DNA from 3 places in the Exiguobacterium sp. EA-TM-5 genome. Region 3 is predicted to be linked to each of the others. Evidence: riboswitches for the same ligand, from Rfam matches in the RefSeq annotation. Region 3 holds a riboswitch; each other region holds the start of a gene.

The links. A riboswitch is a leader RNA that binds a small molecule or an ion and turns the genes downstream of it on or off. The one in region 3 is predicted to bind S-adenosylmethionine.
Region 1: linked by a shared signal. The riboswitch ahead of ACV3PA_RS03045 (LLM class flavin-dependent oxidoreductase) and the one ahead of ACV3PA_RS03770 (Na+/H+ antiporter NhaC family protein) in region 3 are both predicted to bind S-adenosylmethionine.
Region 2: linked by a shared signal. The riboswitch ahead of ACV3PA_RS00080 (2,3-diketo-5-methylthiopentyl-1-phosphate enolase) and the one ahead of ACV3PA_RS03770 (Na+/H+ antiporter NhaC family protein) in region 3 are both predicted to bind S-adenosylmethionine.

Annotation. Positions count from the first base shown of each region.
Region 1 covers NZ_CM132670.1:567,216-574,501, forward strand. Annotated here, with positions in the region: gene ACV3PA_RS03035 (DUF2325 domain-containing protein) at 1-753, shown strand, start outside; gene ACV3PA_RS03040 (DUF975 family protein) at 817-1,455, shown strand; SAM riboswitch class I at 1,567-1,669, shown strand; gene ACV3PA_RS03045 (LLM class flavin-dependent oxidoreductase) at 1,743-2,801, shown strand; gene ACV3PA_RS03050 (ATP-grasp domain-containing protein) at 2,798-3,745, shown strand; gene ACV3PA_RS03055 (SRPBCC family protein) at 3,822-4,289, shown strand; gene ACV3PA_RS03060 (PhoX family protein) at 4,329-6,209, opposite strand; gene ACV3PA_RS03065 (NUDIX domain-containing protein) at 6,324-6,704, opposite strand; gene ACV3PA_RS03070 (ABC-F family ATP-binding cassette domain-containing protein) at 6,770-7,286, opposite strand, start outside.
Region 2 covers NZ_CM132670.1:17,096-24,381, forward strand. Annotated here, with positions in the region: gene ACV3PA_RS00060 (sugar ABC transporter ATP-binding protein) at 1-318, opposite strand, end outside; gene ACV3PA_RS00065 (sugar ABC transporter substrate-binding protein) at 315-1,397, opposite strand; gene mtnA (S-methyl-5-thioribose-1-phosphate isomerase) at 1,409-2,458, opposite strand; gene mtnK (S-methyl-5-thioribose kinase) at 2,455-3,621, opposite strand; SAM riboswitch class I at 3,700-3,803, opposite strand; SAM riboswitch class I at 4,009-4,110, shown strand; gene ACV3PA_RS00080 (2,3-diketo-5-methylthiopentyl-1-phosphate enolase) at 4,180-5,370, shown strand; gene ACV3PA_RS00085 (2-hydroxy-3-keto-5-methylthiopentenyl-1-phosphate phosphatase) at 5,367-6,026, shown strand; gene ACV3PA_RS00090 (methylthioribulose 1-phosphate dehydratase) at 6,023-6,643, shown strand; gene ACV3PA_RS00095 (1,2-dihydroxy-3-keto-5-methylthiopentene dioxygenase) at 6,660-7,196, shown strand.
Region 3 covers NZ_CM132670.1:712,044-719,329, forward strand. Annotated here, with positions in the region: partial or broken gene ACV3PA_RS03745 (FAD-dependent oxidoreductase) at 1-369, shown strand, start outside; gene ACV3PA_RS03750 (alanine/glycine:cation symporter family protein) at 553-1,998, shown strand; gene ACV3PA_RS03755 (hypothetical protein) at 2,084-2,545, shown strand; gene ACV3PA_RS03760 (aldo/keto reductase) at 2,666-3,478, opposite strand; gene ACV3PA_RS03765 (hypothetical protein) at 3,639-3,842, shown strand; gene ACV3PA_RS03770 (Na+/H+ antiporter NhaC family protein) at 3,883-5,193, opposite strand; SAM riboswitch class I at 5,275-5,379, opposite strand; gene ACV3PA_RS03775 (metal ABC transporter solute-binding protein, Zn/Mn family) at 5,449-6,426, opposite strand; gene ACV3PA_RS03780 (alpha/beta hydrolase) at 6,597-7,286, shown strand, end outside.

The DNA.
Region 1 (7,286 bases), 140 kb from region 3:
CCGCTACAAGATGAAGCAGGAAAACCGTTCTACTATGTCGTACCGGTAGAGGACATGCGCTATTTTCGACTAGAAGCAGGACAACTCGTCGATCTCGTCATGTGGCGGGGACGGAAAGAGAGCTTGACGATTGTCTGGAAGCATCAGTTTACCTACGAAAAACCGGTTGTCAACGAACCATCAGATCGCCCGATAAAATTAGAACAACTAGTAGAGAAGGTAACTGTTACAGCGAAAAAATCGGACCGGTATGCACGAAAAATGAAACGGCAAACGGCTCCAAAACCTAAAAAAGCGCAGCGTCGCATTCGTGTTCAAAAAGAGCGAAAGATTGAACCAATCGTGACGACAGCTGTACCTGGACAATTGATGGATTTCGTCGATAAGACACCACTTGATTTCACGCGCTTCACAGGTATGCGCCTCGTCATCGTTGGAAACGAACAACAAACAGCTGTCTATCGTGAGTTCTTTGCGCCAACTGGAATTGAATTGATTCATCTCGCAGGAGACGCACAATCCGCGAAAAAGATTGCCTGTCTCGCCAAAAAGACGGATGCGATCGTCGTCGTGACGAGCCGTGTCTCTCATGCAGCGAGTGCGCATGTCATCGCACAGGCGAAAAAACATAGTATTCCGTTCGCGATGGAACGCCTCGATGGTCGTCGTTCATTATATACAGCATGTGAGCGACAACTTGAGCGTGCTTGGCTCAAACAGCAACAAGACGGGAAATTATTGAAAAAAGAGTGAAACATTAGAAGTTATTAGCCGTAGAGTAAGGTGAGAACTTATTTTTCAAGGAGGACCTTACTCATGTCATCTCAATTAAAAAAAGCGGCAAAGGCGTCGTTAAGCGGTCGTTGGGGATTCGCAGTCCTAACATTTATTCTGTTTAGTATTATTCAAGGTGTACCTGGGTTATTTGGATCAGATATGGATGAACCAGCTAATACCATGGATCTCGTCGTATCGTTGGTATCGATTTTATTGATTCCGGTTGGAGTCGGTTGGACTTGGATTGCGATGTCAATTGCTCGTGGAGAAGAAACGAAAGTAACGGATTTATTTGAACCATATGGCATGTTTTTCAAAGTGATTGGTCTAGCCATCGTACAATTCTTTTTTATCTTCCTATGGTTACTGCTATTAGTCGTACCGGGAATCATTAAATCATTTTCTTATATGCTAACGTTCTATATTTTGCGAGATGAACCATCAATTGGTATCTTAGAAGCCATTACACGCTCTCGGAAAATGATGGACGGGCATAAAATGGAAGCATTCATGCTCTTACTATCGTTTATTGGTTGGGCTCTTTTAGGAATCGTTACCTTAGGTCTAGCATTCCTGTGGATTACACCGTATTTCAGCGTCACCTTTGCAAAATTCTATGATCGTGTTCGTGGTGAACAAACGCCAGAGCCGACATCAGATTTCGTCGCACCATATTAATACCGGATCCCGACATCATGTCGGGATTTTTTTGTCTAAAACAATTCCGATGGGAAAAGACGGTTTAATGGTTGCTTTAGTTCAATGAATTCTGTACGATGAATGCAACACATCTTATCTAGAGAAGTCGAGGGACTGGCCCGAAGACACTTCAGCAACCCCGCCATGGCGGAAGGTGCTACTTCCAGGAAGGGATACCTTCTGAAGATAAGAGCGGACAGGACAAGATACCGTCGCTCTTTTCGAACTTCGAAAAGGGCGCTTTTTATTATAAGGGGGATGATGGAGTGGAGTATGGTTTTTGGTTACCGATTTTTGGGGGATGGTTACGGAATGTCGAAGATGAACAGATGCCGGCGACATTCGATTATGCAAAACAAGTCGCACAAACAGCTGAACGCATCGGTTTTTCGACGACATTGATCGCAGAATTGAACTTGAACGATATCAAAGGAATAAAGGAACCGAGTCTTGAGGCATGGACGACGGCAGCGGCAATCGCTGCAACAACAGAACGCCTTGAAATCATGACAGCGGTTCGTCCCGGGTTCCATAATCCGGCGACGACGGCGAAGATGGCAGCAAACATCGATCAGTTGAGTGGGGGACGTTTTACGCTGAATGTCGTCTCGGCCTGGTGGGCAGAGGAAGCGAAACAGTATAACGGTATCTTTACAGCGCACGATGAACGCTATGCGCGGACGGAAGAATTCGTCACGGTCATGAAAGGACTATGGGCAGACGCTTCGCCGTATAGTTTCTCAGGCAATCACTATACGATCGAGCAGGCAGAATTACACCCGAAGCCGGTTCAGCGTCCGGGGATTAAGCTCTACGCCGGTGGAGAGAGTGAAGCCGGAAAACGAACAATCGTCGAACACTGTGATGCGTATGTCATGCACGGGGGCACGGTCGAAGAAGTCGCTCACAAAATCAACGACATGAAAGTACGCCGGGAAGCGACGGGACAAGCTCCACTCGAAAGCTTTGGTCTTGCGGCTTACATCATTTGCCGGGATACGGAAGAAGAAGCGCTTCTAGAATGGCAACGGATTACGGATGTAAAAGAAGATAGCGCTGGTTATGCCGGTTATCAAGACTTCATTAGTAAATCGCAACTGGAACAACAGGTCGAGCGAAATGATTATTCCGTCTCAAACCGCGGTCTACGACCGAACTTGATCGGCACACCGGAACAGATTGCGGAACGTATTCTAGCGTTCGAAGCTGTCGGTGTCACGTTGCTCTTGTTACAATTCTCACCACAACTTGAAGAAATGGAACGCTTTGCTCGTGACGTAATTCCACTTGTCGAAGCGAAACGAAAGGTAGGTCAACAATCATGACAAAAATTCATATTCTCCACGAAAATCAAGAATGGACGGACCATCTCATCAAACGACTCGAAGAACTCGAGTTACCGTATGAACAGTGGCACTTGAATGAAGGAATCGTGCCACTCGATGAAGTACCACCAGAAGGTGTCTTTTACAGCCGAATGAGTGCCTCTTCGCATACACGTGGACATCGCTATGCACCGGAGTTGACGGAAGGAGTCCTCGCTTGGTTAGAAGAACATGACCGGACTGTCTTTAACGGAACGCGTGCACTCCGTCTTGAAGTCAGCAAAGTCAATCAGTATACAGCACTACGCAAAGCAGGCATTCGTGTACCGAAGACGACAGCTGCCGTTGGACGTGATCAAATCGTCCAAGCAGCAAAAGAGATTGGTGTTTCGTCATTCATCACGAAGCATAACCGTGCCGGCAAAGGACTCGGTGTCCAGTTGTTCCACTCGATTGAAGCACTTGAAGCTTATCTCGACGGTCCGACATTCGACGAACCGGTCGATGGCATCACGTTGATTCAAGAGTACATCCAAGCACCAGAACCGTACATCACACGTTGTGAATTCGTGGGTGGAAAATTCGTTTATGCGGTTCAAGTGGATACGTCAGAAGGGTTTGAGCTCTGCCCAGCGGATGCGTGTGTAATTGACGATTTATTCTGCCCAGTTGGGGAAGAAGCGCCGCAAACACCGATGAAGTTCCAAATCGTTGAAGGTTTCAATGATCCAATCATTGAAAAGTACGAAGCGTTCCTCCAAGCGAACCAAATCGCGGTCGCCGGCATTGAGTTCATCAAGGATGCGTCAGGTACGATCTATACGTACGACGTCAATACGAATACGAACTATAACTCGGACGCTGAAGCAGCGGCAGGACGTTACGGTATGCTCGAACTAGCGAAGTTCCTTGGAGCAGCACTTGAAACAAGCACAGTAAAATAAGAATTGGCTCCCGCCCTGTCACCGGACGTTACAAGACCGGATGACGGGGTATTTCTATATAAAAGGGGGCAGGTGTATGATTACGTGGAAAGAAGAACGACAGCTCGATATTCCAATTGAAGAAGCATGGCACTTGTTTGATCATACGCGGCTACAACGTTTGATTCCAAATGTCGTCCAACATGAGGTGATTGAACGAAAACCGGGTGTCGTCGGTTCGACGTATCGTCAAACGTATATGCAGGGTAATCGACTTGAAACCTATATTGTGACCGATTTAGCCTATACGAATGAACCTGACTTCAAACAAAATACGATTGGATTCACGTTAGCACGGATTTTCAAGATCGAGATGACCTTTACACTCAAACCACTCGGACCTGATCAATGTCTGTTGATTTATACGGGAAAAAATGAAGGAGCGAACTTTGTTGGGAAAAGTCTGTTGTCACTCGGTGGCGAACGAGAGAACGAGAAAATCGTTCACGGGTTGTTGCAACGTGTCGAAGAAGAAGCGGCGAAACAAAAGAAGAACAATGCATGAAAAAACGGATTCCCGTGCTTGGGAATCCGTTTTAGCATCTTATCGATTCGTATACGATTTGTGACCACTTGGTAAACCAGAGAGGTAACCGACACCACCTGTTTTTTGAATACCGATGCCGTCTTTCATCGCTTGTTCAAGCGCCTTTGGATCGACGGCAGTGATTTGTTTTCCTGTCAATGCCTCACCTGGGTGCTGGTAGTTGCTTAAAAGATAGCTATATCCACCAACATGATCAAGTGAACGAAGACCAGTTGCTTCCGCTCCGACTGGAACTGACAGGATACGTGATAACTTTTTCGTTTTCAGGTTATACGCCCAGACGAAATTGTTCGTGTGAAGGGCACTGTCTTCTCCGATGAAGAGCGTATCGGATGTCGCAGAGTATGCAAGGTTATCCGGATTCGCAACAAGATCAGGGTTCGCTGTGTTACCGTAAGCATCTGGCTTCGCTAAATCTTCGCCAATGACGAGTGCTTGCATATTCGTTGGTACATAACGGCTGTCGATGCCTTTTGCACGTCCGAGATTGATTTCGAATGTCGCACCCGATTCACGTTTTTCAAGCTGGATATCGTCTTGGACAGCACCTTCTTGTTTTTCGGTACTACCTGACACATAAGACAAGGCGATGTAGGCTTTTTTGTCCTGTTCGTTGACCGTGATGCCTTCCATCTTGTTGAATTCTGACGTCGCGCCAAGCAACGCACCGTAACGACGTGATTCGAGGAAGGCAGCTTCTTTTTCCTTACCAGGCTTTAGCTTCAAGTATTCGACTTTTTTGCTGGCAGCTGTTTTGACCGCTTTAAAGCCAGGTGTAGGTGCATCAGCTGTTTCGAAGATATCGCTGAATTTTGTTCCTTTATCAATCAAGCGTTTGACTTCTTTATCAGAAGCATGACCAAGCTTGATCCACTCAAGATCACCGGCTCCACCTTCTGTTGCACGTGTCTGTTTGAACTTCGCCGCGTAGAGCGTTCCTTTAGAGAAATCACGTTTTTTATCTGCGACGTACATGAACATCATCGTGTTGTTGCCATCGTCACCGAAAATCGCCGTCTTTTGATCCGGAAGAATCTGCATCATCTCGTGCGAGAAGCGACCTGTGCTGTAATGTTTGACCGCTGTCGCCTTTCCTTTACGGTCGACTGAGATTTCAGGTGTATAGCCGTAGAAGTACGGATTCGCTTTTTTAGTCGTTCCGAAATAACGCTCAGCGAAGGCATTGACTTCTTTATAGGCAGACGAAGTCTTATCTGACTCGAAAGCACGGGCATCTGGTTCATATTCCTCTGATCCAAGGTGCGTTCCCCATGGCGTCGTGGAACCGTTACATGGTGTCCAGAGTCCATTGACGTTTTCAAAATCAATTTTGCTCGCTTTTTTGACAGCCAATTTTCCTGTCTTTTTGTCTTGGACGACTTCCGTTAATGTCATCGATGCCGGAAGTCCTTTGACTTCATTGCCAGCGTTATCGATTGAGTCATATTCGAAGTGAGACACCATATATTTTTTTCCGTGCACTTCAAGTAGGCTGTTCGAGTCTGGTGCGTCAGAAACGAATGCTTCCGGTTTGTCCGGTACACTGCGGTCGATGATTGGATTACCTTTGGCATCGATTGGTGTTCCCGCTGCAATCATTTCACCTTTGTTTTCGACGATTTTGTCTTGCGAGAGGAATAATTGATTATAGTTCAACGGCTTTACTTCTGTTTTACCGTTCGTATAGGTGACTTTGACTTTTGCTTCTGTATAGGTTTTCACCATTTGATCGATTTTCGTCGGTGCATTCATCGACAAGAATTCGACCTTCTTGATGTTGCGTGTAGTATGAGAAGAGCTGTGGGCATCCGCGAACATCGGGACCATACTTGATGACAAGACCGCTGCTGATAGACCAACCATGAGTGTTCGTTTCATTTTCGTTTCCCCCAAATGAGTTTGTATTGTTGCTACATTTCCATTTAATCAGTCGATTGTGTAGAGGGTGTAAAGAAACCTAGTCAGTTATGTCTCACTTAGTTAATGTTTCCTTTACAGTAAGTTCAGTAAACGAGCAATCTGTGGATCATCTTGCATATCTTTCAATGGTCGGAAACGGACGGCTCGTAATTCCTGTTGATCAAGTGGTAGTTCGGGATCAATCCCGAGCCGAGGTACGGAACTATTCGTGACACGTTGGACGAGAAAACACGTCTCCGTCCCTTGACGGATCGAAATCTCGTAGAGTTGTCGTTCGACCGTGACGTGAAGATGTGTCTCTTCTAATACTTCGCGTACAATAGCTTCTTCTTTTGTTTCATTTCTCTCGACACCACCACCCGGTAATGTCCAAAATGCCCGGGAAGAGGTGTGTAACTCAACCATTAATGCTTGTTGCTTTTCAATCAACGCCGCGCATACCCGATGACGCATGACTTATTCCTCCTCCAACGTATTCAAAAAAGAGACCGAAACGACAGTTCCGGTCTCTTTTAACATCATTGTGCGTATAACGCTGTTAATTGCTGCTGGATCGTATCATTGTTCAAGTACTCGTCGTATGTCGTTTCTTTATCGACGATACCGTTCGGCGTCAATTCGATGATACGGTTCGCGATCGTTTCGACGAACTGATGGTCATGCGAGCTAAAGAGCATTGCGCCTTTATAAGCGATCAACCCATCGTTGAGTGCTGTGATTGATTCGAGATCCAAGTGGTTCGTTGGATCGTCGAGCACGAGGACGTTTGCACCGCTAAGCATTGCTTTTGAAAGCATACAACGGACTTTTTCGCCCCCAGATAAGACAGATGCTTTCTTCATGACTTCTTCACCTGAGAAGAGCATCCGACCGAGGAATCCACGGAGGAACGTATCACTCTCATCTGCCGGTGAATACTGACGGAGCCAATCGAGGATCGTTTTATCCGAGCCTTCGAAGAATTCCGAGTTATCTTTCGGCAAGTAGGACTGAGAAGTCGTGACGCCCCATTTGAATGTACCGCTATCCGGCTCC
Region 2 (7,286 bases), 690 kb from region 3:
ACAGATATTTTCAGCGACTGTCAGATACGGAACGAGTGCCACATCGACCTCTTGTTGGACGAGATCGATCCCGATCTGTTTCGCATCCCGAGGTGACGTGATCGACAGCTCTTCCCCGTTGAGACCAATGACTCCTTCATCCGCCGTTTCCGCTCCGGATAGGACTTTCATCAGCGTCGACTTACCGGCACCATTTGCACCAACGAGCGCATGGATCTCACCGGATTTCACCTCAAAGGAGACTTGTTTGAGCGCCTGGACTCCCGGAAACGTTAGTGAAATACCGGTCATCTCCAGGTGATAGACAGTAGACGTCATTGTTTTTTATGGACGTCACGCAACCGGTCCATCCACGGTTCATTGAATTTTTCCGATGTGCTCCATCCTTTGATGATCGTATCGAGATTGTACATCGTCGTATCCTGCTTCAATGCCTTTTGCTCAACGAGTTTCGCGTCGAGATCAAAGCTATCCGGTGTCTTCTCTCCGGCGATTTTCTTAGCCAATAATCGCATATCCGTCTGTCCAATCAAGAACGGATCCACCGCACTCGTCGAGACCCAGTTGCTGCCCTTTTCACGCATCAAGTTGATATCCTGATTCGAGACATCGATCGAAATCAGTGGAATTTCTTGACGTTTGTTATCCTTGAGCGATTTGTAAGCCCCTTTTGCGACTTCATCCCACGCTCCCCAGACGGCGTCAATGCTTCCTTTCGGATATTTCGCGAGGATCGCATTCATCTTCGTTGCGATATCCCCTTGGACATCTTGGAAGTTTGTCGGTCCAACCGTCTCAAGCGTTTTGATTTTGCCGTCTGCTTCGTATGTCTTATAGATTTCCTGACGACGATCGAGTGGGGCAAAACCTGGTCCGAACCAGAGTTTGATGACACGGACAGGCTTTTTGTCCGTCACCTTCGTCACTTCATCAAGCGATAGCTTTGCGAGCTGATGATCGTTTTGGAACGTTTCCGTCACGCCTTTTAGAGATGCCCCTTTTTTCTTCGTGACCGTATCGAACGTCACAACCTTCAGTCCTTTGTCGACCGCCGGTTTGATCATGTCATAGGCATAGTCTTCCTTGCCGTGCGAGATGATGAGACCATCATAATCTTGCTGAATCGCTTGGGCGACAAGTTCCTTGAACTTGACGTCGTTCCCTTCCGAGATGAACGTACTGACTTTAAAGCCGAGTGCTTCGCCTTCACTTCGTGCGCCATCAAGGAATTGTTTCGTATGATCATCCGATGCGAGGTTACGAATGACGGCGATCTTCACGTTCGATTGAACACCTTTTGGTACATCTTTGACGACTTTTGTCGTCGTCGCTTCTCCATTTGCACAAGCAGCTAGTAACAGTGCCGGTGCTAGGACGGCGTAAGCTAATTTTTTCATGAAATATCTCCTTATCCTAAGGGTTGAAGCCCCGCTAATTGTTCAATCGTTTCTTCATTTGGTTGCGTGATCACACCGAGTTCCGTAATGATTCCTGTAATCAACGTATGTGGTGTGACATCAAATGCTGGGTTGAAGACAGCAACGCCTGCTGGTGCTGTCGCAACGCCTTGGATCGCCGTCACTTCCTTCGGATCCCGTTCTTCGATTTCAATCGCGTCACCGGAAATAAGTGAGAAGTCAAACGTCGAGAGTGGTGCCGCGACGTAAAACGGAATACCGAAGGCTTGCGCGAGCAATGCCAATTGGAATGTCCCGATTTTATTCGCTGTATCTCCGTTTCGTGTAATCCGGTCCGCCCCGACGATGATTGCATCGATTTGTTTTTCTTTTAGCGTATGGGCGACCATGTTATCCGTGATCAATGTGACATCAATTCCAGCGCGTTGTAATTCCCATGTCGTCAATCGCGCACCTTGCAAGAGTGGTCGTGTCTCACTTGCAAAAACAGATAACTCAATCCCGCGCTCTTTTGCGATATAAAACGGAGCGAGTGCCGTTCCGTAAGCAGCGGTCGCGATCGATCCAGCATTACAAATCGTCAGGATCCGGTTGCCTGACTGGAACAATTCCAGTGCATGAATCCCGATTTGACGTGACGTCTGTGCATCCTGGTCATATAAGGCGACCACTCGTTTTTCCAACCGTTCGCGGATCTCTTCTACGGACGTGCCGTCTTGAATGATCGGGTTCAGTTGATCGAGGACATTTCGCAGATTGACAGCTGTCGGTCGTGTCGCAAGTAACGTCGCAGATATCTCAAGCAAGGTTTGCTTGTACACCGAAAGCGGTGCTTCGAGCCGGTACGCTTCCTGAACAAGCACGAATCCACCGAATAAACTGATCGCAGGTGCTCCCCGAACGCGTAGTTGTTTAATTGCCTCGACTGCTTGTGCAATGTCCGTGATCACTTCATAGTGTTCTTCCTGTGGTAGACGCGTCTGATCGAGAATCGTCAAGACACGGTTTTCGTAACGAATACTTTGAACGAATGTACTCATCGGCTTAACTCCTCTGTTACGTCAAAGTTTCGTAAATCATCAAATGTTCGGCATTCCGTCCGGCGCTTGATTAAAGCGGCTCCTAAACGGAGGGCGTGACGTTTCCGCTCGAGACGTTCCGTCGTTGAAGTGATTGATTCTAAATCAGCGACTGGTGCGAGACCGATCGTCCGCCGAATCAATTCACATCCTGCAAAGCCAAGTGCATCCTGCAGAATCGTGCTCAGTACATCATCAACGAGTCCCGATGTCTGGAACGGTTCGACCGCTTCTCGTTCCCATAAAGCACGGAATGTTGAAGCAAATGTCAGCCAGAACGTATCGATGTCTCGAATCCGGGCATCACGAAGTGCTGGGTAATCCGGATATGCCGCAAAGAACAGATGCGCGATGAATTGCCCGACATCGAATCCGAATGGACCATAAAAGGCGAATTCCGGATCGATGACTTTCGTTTCCGTTGCCGAGGCGAAGATGCTTCCTGTATGTAGATCACCGTGCAACAAGGCGTCGCCTTTTGTGATGAAAAGGGCTTCGAGTTTCGCGACTTCTCGCTTTAGCGTGTCGTCTGCCCATAGATGTGCCACCTCTTCTTCAAGTCCAACCTCAATTTCATTCGTCTCCGCGTCATGGAACGGATCGGTGAAAATTAGTTTTTCCGTGATGTCACAGAGGTCTGGATTGTAGTACGCTCGGGCGACGCGTTTCTTTTCAACCGGACCAAGCGCAAAGTCCGATGTATGGAATAGAGTCCGGGCGAGATAGGAACCGATGTGTTCTGAAAGCAACGGATACTGTTCACCTGCGAGCAGCCCACTCCGAACGATCGTCAGATGTGAGAGATCTTCCATGACCGTGTACGCTTCTTCATGACTTGCATGAAAGACACGTGGTACGAATGGTACGGCATGTCGCGCGAATTCACGGAGTGCGGATTGCTCAATCCACGCTCGCTCGAGCGATAGCGGCCAGCTTTCCCCAACGACCTTTGCATACGGTAATGCTTGTTTTAAAATCAACCGATGTTCGCCTTCTCGAATCCGAAAGACAAGGTTAAGATTCCCGTCACCAATTTCTTCTGCTTCGACAGGACCGTTTCCGATTAGTCCGAGTGTCCGAACACGATCAATCGCGTCCTGTTCTGTAAATGCTTTGTATGTCATGTCAGTTTCCCCCTATGTGGTACACGAAAAAGCGCCTCTTTTCGTCATCGAAAAGAGGCGCAGGAAAGTCACTGCGTCCTCTTATCTCTCAGACGAAACGTCTGTTGGATGTAGCACCGTGCCTAGTGGTCGGTTGCTGCGGCGTCATCGGGCCAATTCCCTCTGCCAACTCGCGATAAGAGTCGTATGTAGTTGTCGTGTGTGATATTGATTTGAATCTTACGCAATCAACTTCCTTGCTGTCAAACTAAAATCAAGGAGAAACGGACATCGTTTTCATGCCATTTATAGAAAGAGTATTTTCAAAAAAATAAATTTTCTAAAAATAGTTTGACAAGTCGTGACTCTCATGTAAAAATTGCAATTAGATTTCACAATTTCATCCAATTCTTATCAAGAGCAGACGGAGGGACAAGCCCTACGATGTCGCAGCAACCGACCTTTTGGCACGGTGCTAATTCTTGCAGCTATTAAGCTGACAGATAAGAGTCCACGTTCGAATCATTCATGGTCTCTTGTCGCTGACAAGGGACCATTTTTTGTTGAAGGAGGAAAGACATGGCTTATATTACTGCTACTTATCAACTGACCGTTCGTGATCGACTCGAACAACGTGCTGAACAACTCGCACTTGGTTTGACGGTTGGTTCTTGGACGGAACTGAATCATCTTGAACAACAACAACTCGCCTCGTTCAAAGGGGAAGTCGTACATACGGAAGAACGCGACGGTAACGGATATATCACGATTCGTTACCCGGAACACAACGTGTCGCGTGACTTTTCCGCGATTTTGACGACCGTCTTCGGCAAACTCTCACTCGACGGTGAAATCAAATTAACGGAACTGTTGTTACCCGATACATTCACGCCAGATTTTCCAGGTGCGAAGTTCGGCATCGAAGGGGTCCGCTCCTTGATTGGTGTCGAAGATCGTCCCTTGTTGATGAGTATTTTCAAAGGAGTCATCGGACGCGATCTATCGTTCCTTCGCGACCAACTCGAAGGACAACTCGCTGGTGGGATTGATCTCGTCAAAGATGATGAGATCCTATACGACAATCCGTTAACACCAACGATTGACCGGGCACGAATCGGACGTGAGGTCATCGACGCTCACTTCCACCGGACCGGTAAACGGGCGTTGTATGCGATTACACTTAGTGGTCCCGTCTTTACGCTCAAAGATCAAGCCAAGCGATTAATTGATGCTGGAGCGACCGCTTTCTTGCTGAATACCTTCACGTACGGACTTGATGTCTTACGCGAACTGGCAAGTGACCCGGAGATTACTGTTCCGATTTTTAATCACCCATCATATAGTGGCGCGTTGATCGCTAGCCCGAACCACGGTGTTGCAGCTCCTGTCTTACTTGGCACACTCCCACGTGCTGCTGGAGCAGACTTGACGTTATTCCCGTCACCTTACGGAAATGTCGCTTTGCCGAAGGATGTCGCCCGCGGAATCGCGGTCGAAGCGACCCGCCTCGGTCGGACGAAAGCAATCTTCCCAGTACCTTCAGCCGGTATTCACCCAGGACTCGTCGCCCAACTCGTTCGCGACTTCGGGATCGATTCCGTCATCAATGCCGGTGGCGGTGTGCATGGTCATCCGCAAGGCGCAGCAGCTGGTGTCATTGCTTTCCGTCAAGCACTTGATGCGGCGCTAGCAAATGAATCGCTATCAACGGCAGCATCTCGTCATGAAGAACTACGGATTGCCCTCGACGCTTGGGGGATCAAGTCATGACTGTACGAATTCTTTGTGATTTCGACGGCACGGTAACAACGCAAGATAATATCATCGCACTCATGCAGGCCTTTGCACCGACTGATGCCTTCGAACCGCTGAAACGCGGTGTGCTTGACCGAACGTTATCGATTCAAAGTGGTGTCGGGCAGATGTTCGCACTCTTACCATCCGACGGTAAAACAGCCTATCTCGACTTTTTGTTAGAGCGTGCAATCATTCGGGACGGATTCTCAGAGTTGCTTCAATATAGTCGCCGCCAAGGGATTGATTTTTCAATCGTCAGTGGTGGAATGGACTTTTTCGTCGAACCGATCTTAGCACCCTTCCTCGAACAAGAGCAGATTTACTGTAATGTCGCCGATTTTAGCGGTCCATTCGTCCATATCGATTGGCCAAACGCCTGCGATGCCCATTGCACGAACGGTTGCGGCTGTTGTAAAACGTCGGTCGCTCGTACATTACGTAAAGACGGTGACGTCATCATCGTTATCGGTGACTCGGTGACGGATTTCGAGCTCGCGAAACAAGCGGATCGTGTCTACGCCCGTGATTATCTCATCACGTTGTGTGAAGCAAACGATATCGCCTACACCCCTTTTGAGACGTTTCACGATATCGTCGACGATTTAGCACGAGCGGAGGTGACGACATGATATTCATGCGACGTTATGAAGAACTACGTGCCGTCAAACAAGAACTCGCAGCACGCGACTGGTTCCCCGGTACGAGTGGCAACCTTGCCATCCGGACGTCTAGTGTTCCGGTCGAATTCCTCGTCACAGCAAGCGGAAAAGATAAGCGACAGACGACTCCGGACGATTTCGTCCATGTCAATGCGACGGGGCAATTGATTGGTGAGCAACCCGGGCGTCCTTCTGCAGAGACATTGCTCCATGTTGAAGTGTTCAACCGAACGAACGCTGGTTGTTCCTTGCATGTCCATACGATTGCGAACAACGTCATTTCAGAATTGTATGGCGACCAAGGCAGTGTCACTTTTTCCGGCCAGGAAATCATCAAGGCACTCGGACAGTGGGAAGAAGATGCAACGGTCACGGTACCGATCATTCCGAACCACGCTGACATCCCGACGCTTGCCGCTGCTTTTGCGCCGCACGTCACAGCGGATAGCGGCGCCGTCCTGATTCGCAATCACGGGATCACGGTTTGGGCACCGACTGCCTTTGAAGCAAAGAAACACCTCGAAGCCTTCGAGTTTTTATTCAACTATACGTTGACGTTGCAATCATGCCGTCAATCTATCTACTAAAAGGAGGAATCATCTTATGGCAACAGTCTTATTCCAAGAAACAAACACACGGTATACGGATCAAACGGAAGTCGCTGACTTTCTTACGTCACGCGGTGTTCTTTACGAACAATGGGACGTCTCGAAACTTCCAGCGCATCTCGTCGAGAACTTCACATTGACGGATACGGACAAACAAACGATTCTCGATACATTCGCTCCAGAGATCAAGGACGTATCAGAACGCCGAGGGTATCAGACAGCTGATATCATTTCGCTTTCGGACACGACACCGAACCTTGATGAGTTGCTCGTCAATTTCCAAAAGGAACATCATCACACGGATGACGAAGTTCGTTTCATCGTCAGCGGTCACGGTGTCTTTGCCATCAAGGATGAGGAAGTCGGTTATTACAACATCGAACTTAATCCTGGCGATCTGATTTCCGTCCCTGTCAACACACGCCACTACTTTACGCTTCAAGACGATCGTAAAGTAGTCGCCGTCCGAATCTTCGTCACGACAGACGGCTGGGTTCCGATTTATGAGAACGAGACGTCAACTGTCTCTTAAGATCGATAAAAGTGGCGATTTTCTTCTATATGAAGGGAATCGTCGCTTTTTCTTATCTCACAAACATATCACTAGATCGCCACGTAACCG
Region 3 (7,286 bases):
ATGTTCTTTACGTTCTGGGGCTTGAACGTCATTCGAAAACCAGACGCACCAGCAGTCGAAAAAGCGGCTATTGAGCGGATGATGGGTATGATGATGCCGAAACACGCCGGGGAGCTACCACTCTCGAACATGAACATGGCAGGAGCCGGTCAAAAAATGATGAAAAAAGTCATGAAGGACAAACAAGTTGATGCGCTTGAGACGATGATGGCAAAAGCACAAGCCGCGGGTGTTCGGATGATCGCCTGCACCATGTCGATGGACATCATGGGCATCAAAAAAGAAGAACTTCTCGATGATATTGATTACGGTGGTGTCGCGAGTTACCTTGGTGCAACGGACGGTGCTAACCTGAATCTGTTCATTTAATTTAAAAGGATTGTTTATAAAAACGTGTCAAACCTCACATCTGATGTGAGGTTTGACACGTTTTTTGTCGTCTAAGGTATGGATGAGTTTGATTTTTCAAAAAAAATTGCGTATGATAATTCACATGTGAAAAAAGTTTACATCTAAAAAGAGAAACTATGTGGTGGAAGTGGAGGCAATCGGATGGAGAAACAGGTAATGGATGTGGTCAATAGAATCAGCGACACGTTATGGACGAACGTGCTGATTATCTTACTCGTCGGACTCGGGATTTATTTTACATTCCGGATGCGGTTCGTTCAATTCCGGATGATACCGGAGATGTTACGCTTACTGTTCCAAGGAACGGATAAAGGGAAAGATGGTGTGTCACCGTTCCAAGCATTCGCTATCAGTACAGCAGCCCGTGTCGGAACCGGCAACATTGCGGGTGTCGCAGCTGCAATCGCACTCGGTGGACCGGGAGCGGTTTTCTGGATGTGGTTGATTGCCTTGATTGGGTCGGCGTCAGCATTCGTCGAAAGTACACTCGCTCAAATTTATAAAGTACGTGATGATAAGGCGTGGCGTGGGGGCCCTGCCTACTACATGGAAAAAGCACTTGGTCAGCGGTGGTTAGGAATCTTATTTAGCGTATTGATTACGATTTCATTTGGATTTGTCTTTAATTCTTTGCAATCGAACACGATTTCACTCTCACTTCAAAATCAATATGGTTTTGATAAGATGTGGATTACTGTCGCATTAGTCGTACTGACTGCACTCGTCATTTTTGGTGGCGTCCGTAGTATCGCGACGGTTGCTTCATTCCTCGTACCGATTATGGCAGGTGGTTACATCTTGATCGCGCTGTATATCATGGTGACGAATCTTGAAGTACTGCCAAGTATTTTTAAATTGATCTTCCAAGAAGGTTTATTTGAGTTAAAGACTCTCGCAGGCGGAGCAGTAGGGGCAGCGCTCTTGAACGGTATCCGCCGTGGGTTGTTCTCGAACGAAGCGGGTATGGGTTCGGCACCGAATGCCGCAGCAACGGCAGAGGTCTCTCACCCGGTTAAACAAGGACTGATCCAATCGTTCGCCGTTTTCGTTGATACGTTGATGGTCTGTTCGGCAACAGCGATGATCGTTCTCGTCAGTGGGGTTCCGACGAAAGATGCGAATGGCGATGCTTTAGCTGGTATTGATTTAGCACAGGGAGCGCTTTCGTCACAAGTCGGATCGCTTGCGACAGGTTTTATGGTACTCGCGATTTTCCTCTTTGCGTTTAGTTCCGTCGTCGGAAACTATTACTATGGTGAATCGAACATTAACTTCATCCGTGAAGATAAGAAAATCATCACGATGTATCGAGTAATCGTGCTTGCAATGATCGTTTTCGGATCCCTCGTCGAATCGGCGAGCCTTGTTTGGGCTTTAGCAGATATCTTCATGGGACTGATGGCTGTCGTCAATCTGTATGCGATCTTCCGTCTTTCAAAAATCGCGAAACTGGCGCTCGAAGATTATGTCGGGCAACGAAAAGCTGGAAAAGAGCCGCGCTTCTATGCAGACTCGATTCCGAACTTACCAGGAAAAAGTACGCTTGAAGCATGGCAAGATTCAAAAGAAGATGAAAAAGCGATCTAAGGAAAGGGAGTCAGAGAAATCTGGCTCTTTTTTTGTATAGAACGAATTTAAAAAGGGAATACAGAGTACAGAAGGGAGGGGGAGAATGGAAAACGTACATTTCGTTCGCGTCACGGATGCGGTCTGGGAGTCGTTCGGAAACGATCCCCACATCATCATGGATTGGATTTTATTCATTCATGAGACGCAACCCGATCATGAACAGTTGTTTGCACTTGAACAAACGAACGCCATCTACCATTTAATGAATCAAATCGATATCTATATCGATCAGGAGACGCACTATAATCTGGGTCGAGCCATCATTGGCGAAGAGTTGATCGTCAATGAGGAAAAAGCAGCAATCGTCGGGATTCTTCCCTTACCGCTTCTGATCATTTCTGCTGAAGTGATGCGCAACTTCGATCAACAGGCACTCGCTTCGATTCATGATGAAGCCGGAACACCGGGCGAATTCGAAGACGTCTGGGAACAGTTTGCTGATCTTCGTGCCTATTTTCAAAAGGCGGAAGAAGCAGAAGACACAATTTTGATTTATTACGTATGATCAGCTCTATCCATAAAAAGAGAGACCCGATTCCAAGCCGTGGACTGGAAACGAGTCTCTTTTCATATGAATCAAGATGTTCTCACACTAAAGTTCATCTCTTTTATAGTAACCTTTAACTTAAAAATCGATTTCGTCCGGGTCTGGTCCGAGGCGGACGTCTGTTGCTAGACGATCAATTTTCTCAAGATCATCTGCATCGAGTTGGAAATCAAAGACGTCGAAGTTTTCCGCAATGCGTTCCGGTGTGACGGATTTTGGAAGAGCGACGATGCCGTTGTCGAGGTGCCAGCGTAAGACGACTTGTGAAGGTGTCTTGCCGTGTTTCTCTGCGATTTCCTTGAAATCATTGATTTCGAGGAATTTCCCTTGCATGAGCGGGCTCCATGCTTCGACTTGGATGTTGTGATCTTGCAAGTATTCGTGCAGTTCGTGTTGCGGTAATTGTGGATGCAACTCGACTTGGTTGATCATTGGTGCCATCAAGCCCTCTTCTGCCAATGTATCGAGGTGATGTTCCTTGAAGTTCGAGACACCGATCGCTTTGATCTTGCCTTCTTCATATAGTTCAACCATCGCTTTCCACGCTTCGATATAGCCTTCGACCGGCCAGTGGATCAGGTAGAGGTCAAGATAATCTGTTTCGAGACGTTCGAGCGATTCTGCGAATGCTTCCTTCGTCCGACCGGCACGAATATCATCGTTCCAGACTTTTGACGTTAAGAAGAGATCCTCACGTTTCACGCCGCTTTCCTTGATTCCTTTTGCGACACCGCGCTCGTTTTTGTAGACGGCAGCTGTATCGATATGACGATAGCCGACGCGTAATGCTTCAGCGACAGCAGCAGGTGCTTCTGTCTCTTCATCTACTTGCCAGACACCGAATCCGATTTGGGGAATCGTAATACCATTTGAAAGTTTTGCGTATTGCATGTGTTACTCCTCCTCATAAAACATAGTTTTAGATTTGCTCGTTTAGTTTAGCATGAACGAACGAAGACGTCCGTTTCCATGCTCATGGAGAAATAGAATGCGGTAAAATAGAAGAGAATTCATAAAATCTGACCGTATGTCAGAAAGAGGGGGAGAAAAGATGGCTCAAAAGAATAAAAAGTTATCAAAGGGAGCTTGGCTCAGTATTGGTGCCTTGTTGGTCACACAAGCAGTTAGTCTGTTTCTCAGTGCTCGAAAGTCAGGACGTAATCCATGGGTTTGGGGAGGAGCTGGACTCGTTCAATTTCCACTTCCGGCAATCGCCTATTTGATTTTAGAAAGACAAGCAAAGCAGAAAAAATAATAAAAACAGGTCCGATCATGACGATCGGACCTGTTGTCGATTAAGAAGAAATTTTTTCTTGCTTCGTCGATGTCTTTTTCATGCGTGGGAATCCGAAGAAGATGGCGATTGATCCACAAATGAAGAGTAGGAACGGATAGAACAGATACGGAATCAGTTCAGGAGAAGCTGTCTTCGTCAACTCCGCTGCAATCAAAAGCTGTGCTCCATACGGGATGATGCCTTGAATACCACAAGAGAAGATATCGAGGATACTCGCCGATTTCTTACGATCAACTTCATACGTATCTGCTATTTCAGCTGCTAGTGGTCCAGCGACCAAAATCGAGATCGTATTGTTTGCCGTCGCAAGGTTTGTTGCGCTAACGAGTGCTGCCATACTGAATTCAGCACCACGACGTTGTGAAATCTTGCGTGTCAGCGTCTCTTTTAAGAAAGCAATTCCGCCGTTGAACGTAATCAAGCTGACGAGACCACCCATGAGGAGTGTCAAAATTGAAATCTCAGCCATTCCTAACATCCCTTCGGACATCGAGAGGACGAATCCACTTAAGTCGAAGCTACCGTCGATCATACCGATGATGCCGGTGAGTAACGTACCACCGATGAGAACAAGAATGACGTTGACGCCAAAGATCGCTAGTACGATGACGGCAAGGTACGGAATCAATTTATAGAACTCGAATGCTTTTGCTTCGACGACGTCACCAGAACCAGACACGAATGCGAGTAGGATGACCGTCAAGATGGCAGCCGGGAGAACGATCATGAAGTTCGTTCGGAATTTATCGCGCATGTTCGTTTTTTGTGTCCGAACGGCAGCAATCGTCGTATCGGAAATGAATGACAAGTTATCTCCGAACATCGATCCACCAACGACAGCTGCCGCTGCGATGGCAACATTGATACCTGTCGCTTCATGAATACCGAAGGCGATGGGAGCAAGTGCAGCAATCGTTCCAGTTGATGTTCCCATTGCCATCGAAATGAAGGCGGCGATGATGAACAGACCACTCATGAGGAGCGAGGGAGGCAAGAACGTCAAGGCAGCATTAACGGTTGCATCGATTGCACCGATCGCTTCTGCAGTACCAGAAAACGTACCGGCTAATAAGAAGATGAAGACCATGATCATGATATCAGGATTCCCGGCACCAGTCGCAATCCGTTCGACGGTCTGGTTGATACTCCCTTTCGTTGTGATTGCAGCAAAGATTAAAGCGATCAAAGCGGCGATAAGAATCGGGAATTTGTAAAAGTCGTCATAAAAGATTCCGGCACCGATAAAGAGGACCAGGAATACGACGAGAGGAAGCAGTGCCCATTTGTTAGGCGTAATCGTTTCATTCATTGTTGACACCTCGTTTCTCAAAAATACAAAAAAAGACCCCTTCGCAAGAAAGAAGGAGGTCTTTATAAAATAAAGACGCTCTTCTTATCTCTCAAGCTTTCGCTTGCTGGATTTGGCACAGTACGAATCAAATCGTCCGCTGCCGAAACATCATCGGGCCAGTCCCTCCGTTTCTCGCGATAAAAAGAAGTCATTCAATTGTTGTAAAACACGTTTCTTACCGTACCGCATTGAGTAACGCGTGTCAACTGTACTTTACTGAAGTGCTTGTTTCAATGTCTGGACGTTTTCTTCCATCAATTTGAAATAAGAACTGTTTTGTTGCGTTTTCGTGACCGACTCTAGGTTATGAATCGTCACGGATTCAGCTCCGATTTCTTTTTGGATGACGCGCGCGACCTTCGGGGAAACAGTCTCTTCGAATGCGATATATTTCAAATCATGCATGCGTGCTTCTTTCACTAAAGCAGCCAGTTGCTTTTGTGAGGGTTCATCGGAAGGAGAAATTCCGGCGATTGGAAGTTGCGTAAATCCGTACCGTTCTGCAAGATAACCATAAGCGGCATGCGTGACAAGCAATTCTTTTTTCGATCCGTCAGCGACGGCTTGCTTGAATTGTTCGTCTAACTCATCAGCTTGTTGGTCGAAGGCTTCTAAGTTTTTCTCGAATGTTGCTTTATCTTTTGGTGCTTCTTTTGATAGAGCAATTGTAATCGAACGTGCCATTGCTTTCGCGTTGATAGGATCGAGCCAGACGTGTGGATCATATTTTCCATGATCATGTCCTTCTTCTTCATGCGCATGTTCATCCGTTGCGTGATCATCATGTCCTTCTTCTTCATGAGCGTGAAGCGTAGCATCCGATTCTAGTAAGGTAACGTCTTTACTCGTCTCAATGAAACGGACGTCCGTGCCTTTTAAGCTCTCTTGGATTTTTTTCGAATACGGTTCGAGTGTCGTACCTGTCAAGAGGAATAGGTCACCTTTAGCGATTTCAGTGAGTTGCTTTGAGGTGGGTTCATAAGAGTGAGGGTCTGCTCCAGGTGGGACGATCATCTTGACGCTGACTTGATCACCGCCGATTTCACGAGCAATAGCAGCGGTTGCGAACGTTGATGTATAAACTTCTGTCTGTTTGTTATTTGAAGTCGACGAATCGCTGTTTGAGCCGCAAGCTGCGAGGAGACTTGCACTCGCAAATGCGACCGTTAGAGCGGGAATGACTTTTTTCATTATGTGTTACCTCCGTTTTTAAAACGTAATTGTTCCGATTTGGACTTTTTCACTATAGCGGAACGTACGGGAGGCGTCAAGTAGGAATACCGAGACGTTCGACTTCTTTTAAAACGGGGTAAAAGAGTAATAAAGTGAAGAAACTGGTACGTCTTATTGGAGGTGATCAAGTGAAACGTGAAACTGCATGGCTAATGGGGGGAGCTGCATTATTGACGACGGCAGCAGCGGGAGCAAGCATTTGGAACAATTATGGGGCACTGCTTCGATGGACTGAACCCGCCTTGCCACTCACAGAAAAACAACTCGCACCGCGGACGCTCACCTACAAACAAGTGGGAGACCGCACCTTACAACTCGATCTCTATTATCCGCCAGGAGAAGGACCGTTTCCGGTCGCAATCTACGCGCATGGTGGCGCATTCGTTCGTGGTGAGCGCGAGGACATGTTCTGCTTTAGCCCAATCGTTGATCGCCTACTTGAACTCGGAGTTGCCGTTTGTAGTATCGATTATCGTTTGTTCGAAGACGGCAGTTATTTTCCGGATAACTTGGAGGATGTACGGGATGCGCTATGCTTTTTAAACAAGGAAGCAGAGGATCTCCGTATTCTAAGAGGACGAATGATGGTATGGGGAGACTCAGCCGGAGCTGCACTTATGCTGACGACGGCACTTGCTCCAACTGCTTTCGTCGGGGAGCGCGATGAAGGACACATGCCATTGATCAGTGGTGTCATCGCTTTATATCCACCGACGAATTTTTTATTGTTTAATTTCATTCAGACTTGGATCGCTCACATTAAGTTTTATAAAGGTGGACGGGAAGAATGGCGCAAACTTATGACCCACGTTTCACCC